DNA from 3 places in the Pseudoalteromonas sp. G5_S1_14_S5 genome. Region 1 is predicted to be linked to each of the others. Evidence: riboswitches for the same ligand, from Rfam matches in the RefSeq annotation. Region 1 holds a riboswitch; each other region holds the start of a gene.
The links. A riboswitch is a leader RNA that binds a small molecule or an ion and turns the genes downstream of it on or off. The one in region 1 is predicted to bind thiamine pyrophosphate.

Region 1 (4,747 bases):
GTAACGAGCTTGCACCACAACCGACTGGGTCAAGCACCACAACCTTGTTGTTCGCGTTAGCTTGTTCAACCGCGAAACACATTCTTGGCATCCAGATACTGTCGAGCGTGCCAATGTTGATCACCAAAGCGGCAGAGAATGACATCATCTCAGCCAATTCTTTCTGCGAATGCGCCATGATAGGTGAAGCACCAATCGCTAGCAGAGCATTGGCTGTGTTATTCATCACCACGTAGTTAGTAATATTCACAACCAGTGGCTTTTGCTCTGCGTTTTGATGCTCGTTAGTAGTGTTTAGGAAGCGATGGCTCAGGCGTACATTGTCGATAACCGATAGCCATGGCAGTAACAAATCTTGCTGTGCCATGTAAGCGATACGATCAGTTAAAGGCCGTTCATCAGACGTTGCCAATGTACCCTGCCACTCCACCTTGTCGCCCAACAAACCTGCCAAATAACGCAATACCGTCGTTTGTCCCACAACCACTTCGCCCAAGCAGCACTGTCCACTTACCTGCGCTTAAGTTAAGTGACAACCCGACAGGGTCGCGTGCTCGCTATCTCGGTAACGCAACGTCGCATTGCTAAGTTGAACGCCAACCGTATTAACGGACATTACCGTGCCCAGCAAAAAAGTGATTTACCGGGCCATGACCTTGACCGACGTTCAACTCGTCAGCATGGGCAATCGCGCGTGAAATGTATTGTTTACCGAGGTCGACAGCCTCTGGGAGCGTGTTACCTTGAGCCAAGAAAGAAGCAATAGCAGAAGAGAGCGTGCAGCCCGTGCCATGAGTGTTTTTGGTAGGAAAACGCTTCGCGCTAATCACAGCAGATGTGGTTGGTAGAATCATTAAGTCATTGCTGTTTTCATCTTTCTCTAGATGACCACCTTTTAGCAGAACGGCTTTAGCACCTAAAGCGCGCAGATCTTCAATCATGTCCTGCATTTCAGCTTCGCTTTCAGGAACGGCCTTCCCTGTCAGTGCAGCGCCTTCTGGTAAGTTAGGGGTGATGATGTCTGCGAGCGGAATCAGCTCTTGTTTTAGCGTAGTGATAGCTGAGTTTTCTAGAAGAAGGTCGCCGCTTGTCGCGACCATTACAGGGTCAATTACTAAGTGTTTTGGTTGGTATTGTTTGATTTTGTCAGCAACGACTTTGATGATTTGCGAGTCCGCAAGCATACCGACTTTTACCGCCACGATATTCAGATCGGTGAGCACCGCATCTAACTGGCTGGCGACATGTTCTAGTGGAATTGGGAGAATGGCTGACACGCCTTGGGTATTCTGAGAAGTAATCGCAGTAATCACCGAACAAGCGAAGCTACCTGTTGCAGACATGGCTTTAATATCCGCTTGAATACCTGCGCCGCCGCCACAATCAGAACCAGCGATAGTTAAAACAATCGGAGTATTGACCACAGAAGATTGGTTGTGTGGTGTTTGAGTCTTTTTAAGTGGCGCTTGAGTGTTGGAATGCTGCGTCATGGTCGCTCCTACTATCTAAAAGACGTAAGAGAACCGAACTTTGGCCGCAAAGAGAGGGTGGAAATAAAACCAATGAGAGATCATTGTTAGACCACATAGACAAAGTCATCATAGTTCCCTACGCCAGTGTTAACTGAATCAGGTTCAACGGGTCTCGAATAACGATCTCAGCAAATACCAATTAAGGTAGATGCCCCCCGACTATTGATAACGATAGTAACAGCACTCTCGTAACTGAGATACTCATTTTATTCATTTATAAGATACAAGCATGAATAAAATTCAATTTATCTTTGTTAACAAGCACTTAGTTTCGCTGATTATTTGGTTGTGATTGAATAAATAAACATAGGACAATCAACAATATACCTATCCAACCGACAAAAGGTATGCGCTCCCCCACAATCCAGACAGCCAATACGGCGGCAACAACTGGCTCAAGCAAAGTAATCAAATTCGCACTACTTGCCGTGACATGTCTTAACCCGAAACTGAACGCGACATAACCCAAACATTGAGGAAGTAGTACCAAGTAACTCACCACGAATATATTAGTTCTTGAAGCGAATAGGTTGTCACCAGTGAAGTATAACGTTGGTAATAACAACATTGCACCTAAACCAAATATGCTGCCCATCGCCGCTTGTGACTTAATGCCTTCGTCTATTAGAGCTTTTGTCGCCCACGAATAAATGGCGTAACACAATCCAGCAACTAACCCCAACCCAATGCCCAAAAGCTTCAGGTCATCACCAGAATCACTCACCGATGATGATTCTGAAAATACCAATAACCCAATGCCAACCACGCCAATAGCAAAGCTCGTTAGCCAACGTTTATTAATATTATTATTTTTGCTAATAAGACACTCTAAAAGTGCAGAAAAGAACGGAGCAGTGGCTATCGACACCACAGTTCCCATCGCGACACCCGATAACTTCATCGAAGAGTAAAAAGCCAGAGGATAGATTGCCAAAGCCAATGCACTCGCTGCTAACAGCTTTTTGTTGTGCAAAAGCTTATCAAGTGAAGATAAGATCTTTCGATACGCCAAAGCCGCCTGCATTAGGCCACCAACACCCATTGAAAATGCGCCAATCGCTGGTGGGCTAAGATCAGGCGCATAGCTTGCAGCTGTACCTGTCGTACCCCACAAAACAGAAGCAAACACGATGGCTAAAGTGCCCGTTTGAAATTCGTTAACGCGATTGATGGCGAGATTCATGGCTATTGCCTAGTCTATTTTCATTTCTTGAAATAGATAATAGTAAACATACGTCAATTTTAGTTTGCCAAAAGGACGCTATTATTGTTTTGAAAGACTCTCTGTCATCGAGCCTAAAAACGCCCTTGGAGACATGCCAAAGTGCTTAGAGAAGCGTCGACTGAATGCAGACAAGTCGCTATATCCCACATTTTCTGCGACCAATTGAACGGGTAAATCGGTATGGCTTAGCAAGGCTTGTGCTTTCTCCATACGATAGCGAGTGATGTACTTAAGCGCACTGATTCCAATACACTCTTTAAAGCGCTTCTTAAATTGAGTGGGGCTCAAGCAAGCCGTTTCTGCAAGCTGAGAAATAGAGAGAGGCTCGGCGTAATTATCCGCAATGAGTCTTTGGACCGCACGAATACGAGGGTCGATACTCTTGCTGACTTCTTGTTGCTCCAATAGCAGTGAAAACACATCCAAGATGGATGATTCAATGCCACTGTCCACTTGGTATTCCAACTGCTTTTCAACGAACAGTAAGAAGCACATTAAAGGTGGTGTTATCGTGAAAACCGAAAGCTGATGCTCTAACAAGTGCTGCGGTAACTCGACCATATCCGCAACAATAAAGCGTGCCGCTTCATCCGCCTTAAACGCATGATCTGTAGTGACTGGAATTACCACGCATTCACCAACAGCGACCTTTCCAACATATCCAACCATTTCAATACTAATACTCCCTTGAATAGGCAGTACCAGTTGATGGTAACCATCATGGGCATGAGTATTAAATTGCTTGGTGTAAGATCGAATGCTTAGGCTAGATTTCATGAGCAACGCTGACGTTAACTAGATGAGTGGAAGTAATATAGACTACGTTACATTATCAACTTCCAATAGTCACACCTTGAGCCAATCAACAGCGTATAAGGAGATTATTCGATTACACGAATTTCAATAGCAAATAAGCCATGAATTGGAATCATCTCTTTGTATTCGTGAAAGCTGTATAGAAGCTCAACGCCCTCATCAATTGAATCACTCAAATTAGATAACACTCCTAGCCCCTCCGCCATCAATAACGCTCTTGGGTCAGGATAGTTTCTTACGCCCAGTACTTCGACAGTCAGCGCATTTGGGTGAATCACGTCTAAACCAACAAACGGTGGACCTGATATCACTTGAAAAACAATATGGTCTCCTTTATTAAGCTGGTCATATTGAATTGCCTCATAACTGTTATTTGTTCTTATCTCAACACACTTCGCGCCACTCTTTATTGCGTCTAGCGGTCGTTGGTAGATTTCAAGCTTGTAAGAATTCATAAGCCCTCTTTTCTCAATGTTTTCTAGTGTTGATTAACATAACTCAAGTAAGCGCAGCCGTTACTTTCTATTGAGCTTAGTTCACATGAGTACAGAGCTCAAAAGTCAAAAAAGCCGTTTAAGTATTGCTACTCAAACGGCTTTTTAACTCAAGTCTTATTGGCATGGCTAAGAGTTGTTCACCTAAATGGCGATCGCCCATTAACTAAATTGCCCCTCCATACTCAATTATTTTTGAAGTTGCTCTTTAGCGGCTTCAACCTTAGAAAAATCTAGGCCAAGTTCTTCAACGGCTTCTTTGATTAGCGCAGGATTTTGCATTACCTGACCCATAAGCATTTGAAGCTTGTCTTGTGGTAAACCAAGTTGGCTGATCGTCGCCATTGCTGCAAGAGGGTTTTCAGTCAACGTTTGGAATAGCTCGCTGATCTGTGCATCGCTAATATTGTTCTCTTTCAACATTGCTAGAATCGGGTTCATCTTTTTACCTTTGAAACACTAAATAAAATAGGAGCACAGCATACCATCTAGCTGTGCTCGATTGTACTCGCAACTTATACTTTGCCTACTGTGAAGTAAAGCTAAACTTAGCGAGACTCTAACGGGTAAGAGCGGTAACTCCACATACCATAGGTACGAAGAGCGTCACGATAGATACCTAGTAGCTCACCATCACTCGCTTTCTTAAGCTCTGAAAGTGGCTTATCAGGGTAAGAAAC
Region 2 (4,747 bases), on a different contig from region 1:
TTTAGCAGTACCAAGATCGCTTTCTTTGAAGGCGACCTGTCGTTGTAGATTGGACGAATCGACACAATCATCATCAACCAGCACGATTTTGCCGATGCCAGACGCCGCTAGATAAAGACCCGCAGCATTCCCCAAACCACCACAACCAATCATTAACACATGACCGTTTAGTAGGTTTCGTTGTCCTTGTTCACCGATTTCAGGTAATGCGATTTGGCGTTGATAGCGTACAAATTCAAAGTCAGTCAGCATGGCACAACTCCTGACTAACCTCTTCAGTAAAGGTTGAAGAGTCGCCATTCATAAGAGCTTCGAAAAACTCAATAACCGCTTTGAGATCTGCCGCCAACGTAATTGCACGCACTACCGCGAGGCTTGATACGCCACAATTCCACACCTGCTCTGCCGTCGATTGATCAATCCCACCAATAGCCACGGTCGGATAACCAACAAGCTTTTCTGAGTATGGGATGGTATCAATTAGCTGTTGGTACAAAGATAAACGTACCAAACCTTGAGGCTTGGATGGCATCTGTTTCGTGGTGGTTGGGAAGATATGTCCTAACGCGATGTAACTTGGGTTTATTTGCACGATCCGTAACAACTCATAGTAGCCATGCGTCGATAGACCTATCTTGATGCCCGCTTTACTCAATAGTGAAAGGTTCGACTCTTCAATATCCTCTTGTCCCAAGTGCACACCAAAAGCGCCATGCTTGAGTGCAAGTTGCCAATAGTCATTGATAAAAACTTGAGCCTGGTATTGTCTGCCGAGTGCGACAGAACGTGCGACTTGATGTTCCAAATCCGCTTGCTGAGGATTCTTAATTCGCAGTTGCACAGTATTGATTCCAAGCTTAAGTAGCCTTTCGATCCACTCGACATCATCGACAACTGGGTATAATCCTAGGCTTTTCTTAGTCAAGTCAGGGAATGAAAGTGACGTTCCTTGATGAGTCCAACCAACGCTAATTCCTAAACGCTTGTCTTCTAACACCGGAGTTGGGAACTCTTGATAATGGCTTGGCCATGTTCCACGTGAAACATTAGACGCAGCGCGTGCTAGAACCAATGTATCCTCTAATGGGAAATCTAGAGCCAATAATGTTAGTAACCACGCAAAGTGATGGCGGCTATCTATAGCTTCTTGGTCAGTGGTAATACTTTTGATAGCTCGATTGGCGTTTAAGTGTGACCAAATATCTAATACCGTAGCCTTATCGGCTACACCGACATATATCGTATTAGGGTATTGCGCTAAAGCATCTCGAACATCTGTCAGCGATAACGACTCGTCATAACTTACGATGTGATCAAGCGAGCTTAGCTGACCCGCTTCAGTTGAAACGACATCGGAAGCAAAGCCCATAGCAAGTGAATGCTGAGAATCAACGATTGAGAAGCATTGAGTTGGGCTGACACCCAACTCAACTGCATCGGTTGCTAAACCTTGTCGCTTAGCAACCAATAGACAGTGTTGAACCTCTCCCGTTAACTCAATATATTGAGGTGGGATCAGAATTTTCACTGTCATTACTCCTCTAATTGCGCTTCTTTTACACCAACGGCAGGATGGTAAAGTTCAGATCCAGTATCACGGAACTCTTGTGATTTTTGGCGCATCCCCTCCAACGGGTTATCTAGCATCTTAATCTCGATAGCCTGATCCGCTGCTACTTGTTCTGTGTCATTCGCGTACTCTCTCACTTCCTGAGAAATCTTCATCGAACAGAATTTAGGTCCACACATAGAACAGAAATGCGCAACCTTACCTGATTCTTGTGGCAAGGTTTCATCATGGAAAGAGCGGGCTGTATCTGGATCTAATGCTAGGTTAAATTGGTCTTCCCAGCGGAATTCAAAGCGCGCTTTAGAAAGCGCATTGTCACGGATTTGTGCGCCTGGATGCCCTTTTGCCAAGTCAGCAGCGTGTGCCGCCAGCTTGTAAGTAATCAAACCAGTCTTCACGTCCTCTTTGTTTGGCAAACCTAAATGCTCTTTAGGAGTCACGTAACAAAGCATCGCACAGCCGTACCAACCGATCATCGCTGCACCAATACCAGAGGTGATATGGTCGTAACCAGGGGCAATGTCTGTAGTCAGCGGGCCTAATGTATAGAAAGGCGCTTCGTGACAATGTTCTAATTGCTCATCCATGTTCTCTTTAATCATGTGCATCGGAACGTGTCCAGGGCCTTCGATTATCACCTGTACGTCATATTCCCACGCCACTTTCGTCAATTCACCTAAGGTACGAAGTTCAGCAAACTGAGCCTCGTCATTGGCATCTGCAATAGATCCCGGGCGCAGGCCATCACCTAATGAAAGTGCTACATCGTACTTCGCACAGATCTCACAAATCTCACGGAAATGGGTATATAGAAAGCTTTCTTGGTGATGAGCAAGACACCATTTCGCAATGATAGAGCCACCACGAGAGACAATGCCGGTAACACGCTTAGCCGTCATAGGGACATAGCGAAGAAGCAAGCCAGCATGAATCGTAAAGTAGTCAACGCCCTGCTCTGCTTGCTCAATTAAGGTATCACGCATCACTTCCCAGTTAAGGTCTTCGGCTACGCCATTCACTTTCTCAAGTGCCTGATACATAGGAACCGTACCAATTGGCACTGGACTATTACGTAGAATCCACTCTCGTGTTTCATGAATATTTCGACCAGTCGACAAGTCCATCACCGTATCGCCGCCCCAGCGAGTTGACCAAACTAGCTTCTCAACTTCCTCTTCAATCGAAGAGCTTACCGAAGAGTTACCGATATTAGCGTTTACTTTCACGAGGAAATTACGGCCAATAATCATCGGCTCTGATTCTGGGTGGTTGATGTTTGAAGGGATAATAGCTCGACCTTCAGCAACCTCTTTCCGCACGAACTCAGGGGTAATTTCTTTTGGTAGGTTTGCGCCAAAGTTATGGCCAGGGTGTTGGTGGTTCAGTTGCTCATCTGCGAACTTCTGACGTCCCATATTCTCGCGAATCGCAATGTATTCCATCTCAGGGGTAATAATACCCTTACGAGCATAGTGCAACTGAGTCACGCATTGCTCGCCAGTCGCACGACGAATTCTAGGTAGGTTTCCGTAACGAAGCTCGTCTAAGGTTTCGTCCTCTAGACGCTCTTTGGTATAAACAGAGCTAACATCATCTAATATCTCAGTATCACCACGCTCTTCGATCCACCGCTCTCTTAGCTTTGGAAGGCCGTTATAAAGGTCTACCTCGTGCGTTGGGTCAGTATAAACACCGGAGGTGTCATAGACGTGAATAGGTGCATTACGTTCAAATACAGGCTCTTTTTGGGTACCGCCAACAAGGCTATCAGCGAGTGATATCTCTCGAACTGGGGCTTGAATGTCCTCTCGAGAGCCTTGGATGTAAGCTTTCTTTGAATTTGGATAAGGTTGTACTGATAAAGAATCGATGAAATTCTTCGCTTCCAGTCTTGCTTGTTTACGACTCGACATAGCATTTTTCCTTGGCTTTTAGCCATTATTTATTGGGATAAAAATGCTTGACGGATTGATGCTACAAGAGGGATCACGGTAAGAAATACAGTTGTGATCTGGTGATAGATCTCTAGAGGGATTCTAGTTAGATATCTACTCTTGTTCCCTTCGCAGGTATTAGCCTGATCAGGTTCAACGGATCCCGAGTTAACGGTCTCAGCCATATGGCACTCCGACAAGTACTATCGAGTATATAAAAACGGCTTGGATAAACCAAGCCGAGTTGTTAACAAATCGTAAGAAGATTTTATGACTTTATCAAAAGTTGGAAGCCGATCCATGCCGCAGAGATACTTAACACCACATTGAGTAGTACGTTTAGTCCCATTTTGAAAAATGCGCCTTGCTGCATTAAAAGAACGTTATCCATCGAAAAAGTTGAGAATGTAGTTAAAGCACCAAGAAAGCCCAAGCCAATGATCTGTCTCCATGGCTCAGTTGCAACCATCTCATTTTCAAATGCAGCGATCAGTAGACCCATAATGAAAGAACCAATCACGTTAACAGTTAGCGTACCATAAGGAAAACCACGCCCAAGCAGTAGTACACACAGTTCTGAAATCAGATAACGTGAACAAGCACCAAATGCACCACCAATGGCAATAAAGCCTAAAATAGATAACTGACCCATGAATCCTCCCAAATAACAGTTCCTATATTCTAGCTTTACCGCCGATAAAAGCGAGGATGGAAACTAAGAACGTATGCGCAAATATTAAACGTTACAGGTGTCACTTAACTTCGATATAGCCCATTAGCCCTGTTTTCATATGTTCAATCACATGACAGTGATACATCCAACGTCCGGGGTTGTCCGCTACAAATGCCGCTTTCGCTCGACCGTTCTTTCCAAGTAATACGGTATCCGTGTGAAAAGGCTCCTCAATTTTTTTGCCATCTAAATCAAGTACCGTGAACGTGTGACCATGTATATGGATCGGGTGATGGTATTGGGTAACATTCTTAAGATCGAATATATAAGTTTTACCGAGCTCTAATGTAGCGAGTGGTTCTGGGATATTGTTTTTACTCATCCCCTCCCAGGCTCTTTTATTGGTCAGCCAAAACTTAGGCATGGCTTTCCCACCTTTGGAAACCGGCGACACCGCCCCTTCCCACTCAAACACAAAATCGATCTCTTCTGCGTTAGCGAGATCTAACTTAGGCACAGGATTAAGAGGTAATAGCGGAAGTGTTTGGCCTTCGATGAGCGTGGAATCTA
Region 3 (4,747 bases), on a different contig from region 1:
GCTGCAAGAGTTCTTGCTGCACGACCGTTGGGTTCTTGCGGTGTCCGGTACTCACGGTAAAACTACGACATCCAGCATGCTGGCTTGGATTTTAGAAGACTGCGGTTATGCTCCGGGCTTTTTAGTTGGTGGGGTATTGGGTAACTTTGGTATCTCTGCTCGCTTGGGTGAAAGCATGTTCTTCGTCGTAGAAGCTGACGAATACGACAGTGCTTTTTTCGACAAACGCTCTAAGTTCGTTCATTACCATCCAAGAACCTTGGTGATGAATAATCTTGAGTTCGATCATGCAGATATCTTTGACGATCTTGAAGCGATCAAGCGTCAATTCCACCATTTAGTGCGAACAGTGCCAGGCAATGGTCGTATTTTCTCACCCAAGCAAGATACCGCTATTCAAGATGTTTTATCACGTGGCTGCTGGAGTGAGACTGAATCGAGTGGCGAAGAGGGCGATTGGGGTGCCAAAAAGCTAGTTAAAGATGGCTCTCAATTTGAAGTTTACTTCCAAGGTGAGTGTGTTGGTACTGTAGATTGGGACTTGGTTGGTGAGCATAACGTCAACAATGCTCTTATGGCGATTGCTGCGGCAAGGCATGTGGGTGTGACGCCAGATTTAGCGTGCGAATCGTTAGCGAAATTCATCAATACCAAACGTCGTCTAGAGTTTAAAGGCGAGGTCGCTGGTGTGTCTGTTTATGATGATTTTGCGCATCACCCAACGGCGATTGAACTTACGCTCGGCGGTTTACGTAATAAGGTCGACTCGAAAAAAATCATTGCCGTTTTAGAGCCTCGTTCCGCCACCATGAAGCGTGGCGTGCATAAAGAAACCTTGGCTGATTCGCTTAAACAAGCGGATTCCACCTACTTATTCCAACCGGACAACATTGATTGGTTGGTGCAGGATGTCGCAGATGCTTGTCATCAGCCTGCATATGTTAGTGATGATATGGATGTATTTGTTGCTAAAATTGTCTCAGAGGCGCAAGCAAGCGACCAAATTCTGGTAATGAGTAATGGTGGCTTTGGTGGTATTCACCAAAAATTGTTGGATGCGTTAGCCCTTAAAGGTTAATCCAATCCACGACCTTATAATTTGAAGTAACTGAGAACATGACAAAACACGATAAAGCGATAACTCTTGCTTTTACTGGCGCATCTGGTGCGCCTTACGGACTGCGTTTGCTCGAATGCTTGTTGGCAGCAGACTATCAGGTCTACCTGCTGATTTCGTCGGCAGCGCGAGTGGTGTTGGCAACAGAGCATGAGCTCAAGTTACCTGCCGGGCCGGATGCGGCAAAGCAAGCCTTGGTTAAGCACTTGGGCTGCGATCCTGAAAAGTTGGTGGTGTGTGGCAAAGATGACTGGTTCTCTCCAGTTGCATCAGGGTCTGCAGCGCCGAAGCAGATGGTGGTGTGCCCATGTTCTGCGGGCAGTTTGGCATCGATTGCCCATGGATTATCGGACAACCTGATTGAGCGTGCAGCAGATGTAGTGATGAAAGAGCGAGGCCAGTTATTATTGGTGGTTCGTGAAACGCCATTCTCAACGCTACATCTAGAGAACATGCACAAGCTATCGACGATGGGCGTGACCATCATGCCAGCCGCTCCAGGTTTTTATCACCAACCTAAGTCAATAGAAGATCTGGTCGATTTCATGGTGGCGCGCATTCTCGACCATCTTGGTATCGATCAAGGTTTAGTGCCACGTTGGGGCTACGATCAACGTAATTGATCCAAACTTGATAGCTTATTGTTAAAAATCGAATTACAATTCCGGACACTCATCGGGGAGCAAACCATTCAAATAGTGAATGCGGCTGAGATCAAGCAGGTGCTTGGGACCCGTAAACCTGAACCAGATAATGCTGGCGTAGGAATTGAGTTAGGAACAGCCTCTATCGTTATCCTCCCTCAAACCTGTGCCGCTCAGACCATGGAGAGCGTCCAGTGAAATTCACATTAACTACCCTTGCTGTTACTACAGCTATCTCTTTTTCTGCCTTTGCTGCAGACAATACGTTAACCGTATACACCTATGACTCTTTTGCTGCGGATTGGGGGCCTCGTCCTGCCGTAGAGAAAGCATTTGAAGAGAAGTGTGGCTGTGACGTGAATTTTGTCGCGCTCGAAGATGGCGTCTCTATTCTTAACCGTTTACGTCTCGAAGGTGGCAACAGCAAAGCTGACATCGTTCTGGGCTTAGACAACAATCTGATGGCTGAGGCGAAAGCGACGGGTTTACTGGCTGAGCACAATGTTGATACATCATCAGTAACACTGCCAAATGGCTGGGACGATAATACATTTGTCCCATACGACTTTGGCTACTTCGCTTTTGTCTATAACACAGAGAAGCTAGCAAACCCACCGAAAAGTCTGAGAGAGTTGGTTGAGCAACGTGATGATCTGAAGGTTATCTACCAAGATCCACGTACATCAACACCTGGCCAAGGCATGATGCTTTGGATGAAATCGGTATACGGTGATGAAGCGACAGCGGCGTGGAAGAAGCTAGCTCAGAAAACGGTGACGGTAACTAAAGGCTGGTCTGAAGCTTACTCTATGTTCCTAGAGGGTGAATCTGATTTAGTATTGTCTTACACCACTTCTCCGGCCTACCACATCATTGCGGAGAACGATTCTAAGTACGCTGCTGCGAACTTTGAAGAGGGGCATTACACTCAAGTGGAAGTCGCTGCAAAGGTTAAAGGTAGTAAGAATGAAAAGCTTGCTGATGAGTTTATGGCGTTTATCCTAAGTGATGAATTCCAATTGGCGATGCCAACAGGCAACTGGATGTACCCAGTGACAGATGTTGAGCTACCGAAAGGTTTCGAACAACTGACGGTGCCTCAGCAAGCGCTTAGCTTTAGCTCTGAAGAGATCGCCAAAAAGCGTAAGCCTTGGATTCGTGAATGGCAGAGTGCGCTTACTTTTTAATTTACCTTTAGAAGAATGAACGACCTGTATTTAAAGCCATTCTTTAGGTTTGGAATGGATTTTTTACGGTAATAATCAATTTATGATAAAGAAAGCGCCTAAGGTCGGTATTTGGGTCGCGATGCTCATTACCGCCTTCGTGGTTTCAGCAGTAGGGGCATTGCTTAGCAATGCCCCTTCTCTTGATATCAGCCAAGTATGGTCCGATCCCTACTATTGGCATGTAACGAAGTTCAGTTTTTATCAAGCGACACTCTCAACTGTGCTGAGTGTTGGCTTTGCTATACCTATTGCACACGCTCTGTGTCGCAGGCAGTTTTTTGGACGAGCACTATTATTAAGATTGTTCGCGTCGACTCTTGTTCTGCCTGTGTTAGTCGGTGTATTTGGCTTGTTGGCGATCTATGGTAACAGTGGTTGGTTAGCTAAATTCTTAGCAAATTTCGACTTAGAAATGCCATTCTCGATTTATGGCCTGAATGGTATTTTGTTGGCTCACGTCTTCTTTAATCTGCCTTATGCCTGTCGCTTACTTCTGCAAGCGTTAGATACCGTGCCTGCTGAGCAGCACAAGTTGTGTGCGCATTTAGGCATGAGTCATTGGAATAAATTCAAATGGGTTGAATGGCCTCGCTTAAGACAACAGTTACCCCATGTATGTGGCTTAGTCTTCATGCTGTGCTTTACCAGCTTTGCAACTGTGATGGCGCTAGGCGGTGGCCCTAAATCAACCACTATCGAGCTCGCTATTTATCAGGCGATTAAATTCGACTTTGATCTGCAAGCGGGGGCTTTGCTGGCGATATGGCAAATGCTGTTATGCGGAGTGTTAGCTGTGAGTATTCAGCGCTTATCTAAGCCTATCTCAGTGACCGCGAGTCAGCTGTCGGAAGAGAAGTATTTGGTTAAGGACAGCTGGTGGTCAAAAGTTTGGGATAGCTTTTGGATCATCATGGTCTCAATACTCGTATTACCGCCACTGTTGATGGTACTTGTCAGTGGTATTAACGCTCAAACTTTGACAGTACTGGTCAGTGAGCCGTTTTGGGCGGCGTTGATGACTTCGGTAAAAGTCGCTTTATTGGCGAGTGTTATTGCAGTCGGCATAGGTATCGCGATATTGCTCACCAGTCGAGCATGGCGCTTGCAAAACAAGACGATCAGGGCCGATAAAATCGAGCTGATCGGCACTATTATCTTGGTGACGCCGGGGTTAGTGATCAGTACAGGTATCTTCTTATTGTTACGTTCATTTACCGATGTGTTCAGCTTGGCTTTCTTTATTGTGATTGCCGTAAATAGCCTAATGGCACTGCCTTATGTGATTAAGACACTTGCCCAACCTATGTTGCATCTGTCTCAGCAATATCAATATGTGTGTGCCAGTTTGGGTATGACCGGCTTTACTCGCTTTAGGTTAGTGGAGTGGCGTGCATTGCGTAAACCGATGGCGCAGGCTTTCTCTATCAGCTTTATGCTGGCGATGGGCGATCTGAGCGCGATTGCCTTGTTTGGTAGTCAAGATTTTAGAACCTTGCCTTTGTATCTATTCCAATTGTTAGGTAGCTATCAAATGGAAGCTGCGGCAGTGGTGTCAGTGAGTCTATTGTTGTTGAGTGTAGGCAGCTTTAGCCTGATTGAATTTTTGTTTACTCGAAGCTCAAAGCTAAAGAGTTAAGGGACCTATGATGTTAGTGATGAAAGATGTGGATTACCACTATCACCAAGAGTTGTTTAGTTTTGATTTCCAAGCAGAGCAGGGCGATATTGTTGCTCTAATGGGACCAAGCGGCGCGGGT

Region 2: it holds a riboswitch for thiamine pyrophosphate, as region 1 does, so the genes downstream of both, thiC (phosphomethylpyrimidine synthase ThiC) here and thiD (bifunctional hydroxymethylpyrimidine kinase/phosphomethylpyrimidine kinase) in region 1, are expected to answer to the same signal.
Region 3: it holds a riboswitch for thiamine pyrophosphate, as region 1 does, so the genes downstream of both, thiB (thiamine ABC transporter substrate binding subunit) here and thiD (bifunctional hydroxymethylpyrimidine kinase/phosphomethylpyrimidine kinase) in region 1, are expected to answer to the same signal.

The regions. Positions count from the first base shown of each region.
Region 1 is NZ_JBQKUM010000124.1:1,821-6,567, reverse strand. It holds partial or broken gene thiM (hydroxyethylthiazole kinase) at 1-481, opposite strand, end outside; gene thiD (bifunctional hydroxymethylpyrimidine kinase/phosphomethylpyrimidine kinase) at 606-1,490, opposite strand; TPP riboswitch at 1,589-1,700, opposite strand; gene ACTRWI_RS21565 (DMT family transporter) at 1,798-2,715, opposite strand; gene ACTRWI_RS21560 (helix-turn-helix domain-containing protein) at 2,797-3,534, opposite strand; gene ACTRWI_RS21555 (ASCH domain-containing protein) at 3,639-4,028, opposite strand; gene ACTRWI_RS21550 (DUF2999 family protein) at 4,257-4,508, opposite strand; gene ACTRWI_RS21545 (ElyC/SanA/YdcF family protein) at 4,616-4,747, opposite strand, start outside.
Region 2 is NZ_JBQKUM010000055.1:1,115-5,861, reverse strand. It holds gene ACTRWI_RS15925 (HesA/MoeB/ThiF family protein) at 1-252, opposite strand, end outside; gene ACTRWI_RS15920 (thiamine phosphate synthase) at 242-1,534, opposite strand; gene thiC (phosphomethylpyrimidine synthase ThiC) at 1,534-3,483, opposite strand; TPP riboswitch at 3,612-3,710, opposite strand; gene crcB (fluoride efflux transporter CrcB) at 3,773-4,156, opposite strand; gene ACTRWI_RS15905 (multicopper oxidase family protein) at 4,257-4,747, opposite strand, start outside.
Region 3 is NZ_JBQKUM010000007.1:59,502-64,248, reverse strand. It holds gene mpl (UDP-N-acetylmuramate:L-alanyl-gamma-D-glutamyl-meso-diaminopimelate ligase) at 1-1,078, shown strand, start outside; gene ACTRWI_RS03770 (flavin prenyltransferase UbiX) at 1,117-1,740, shown strand; TPP riboswitch at 1,784-1,902, shown strand; gene thiB (thiamine ABC transporter substrate binding subunit) at 1,956-2,948, shown strand; gene thiP (thiamine/thiamine pyrophosphate ABC transporter permease ThiP) at 3,031-4,626, shown strand; gene thiQ (thiamine ABC transporter ATP-binding protein) at 4,634-4,747, shown strand, end outside.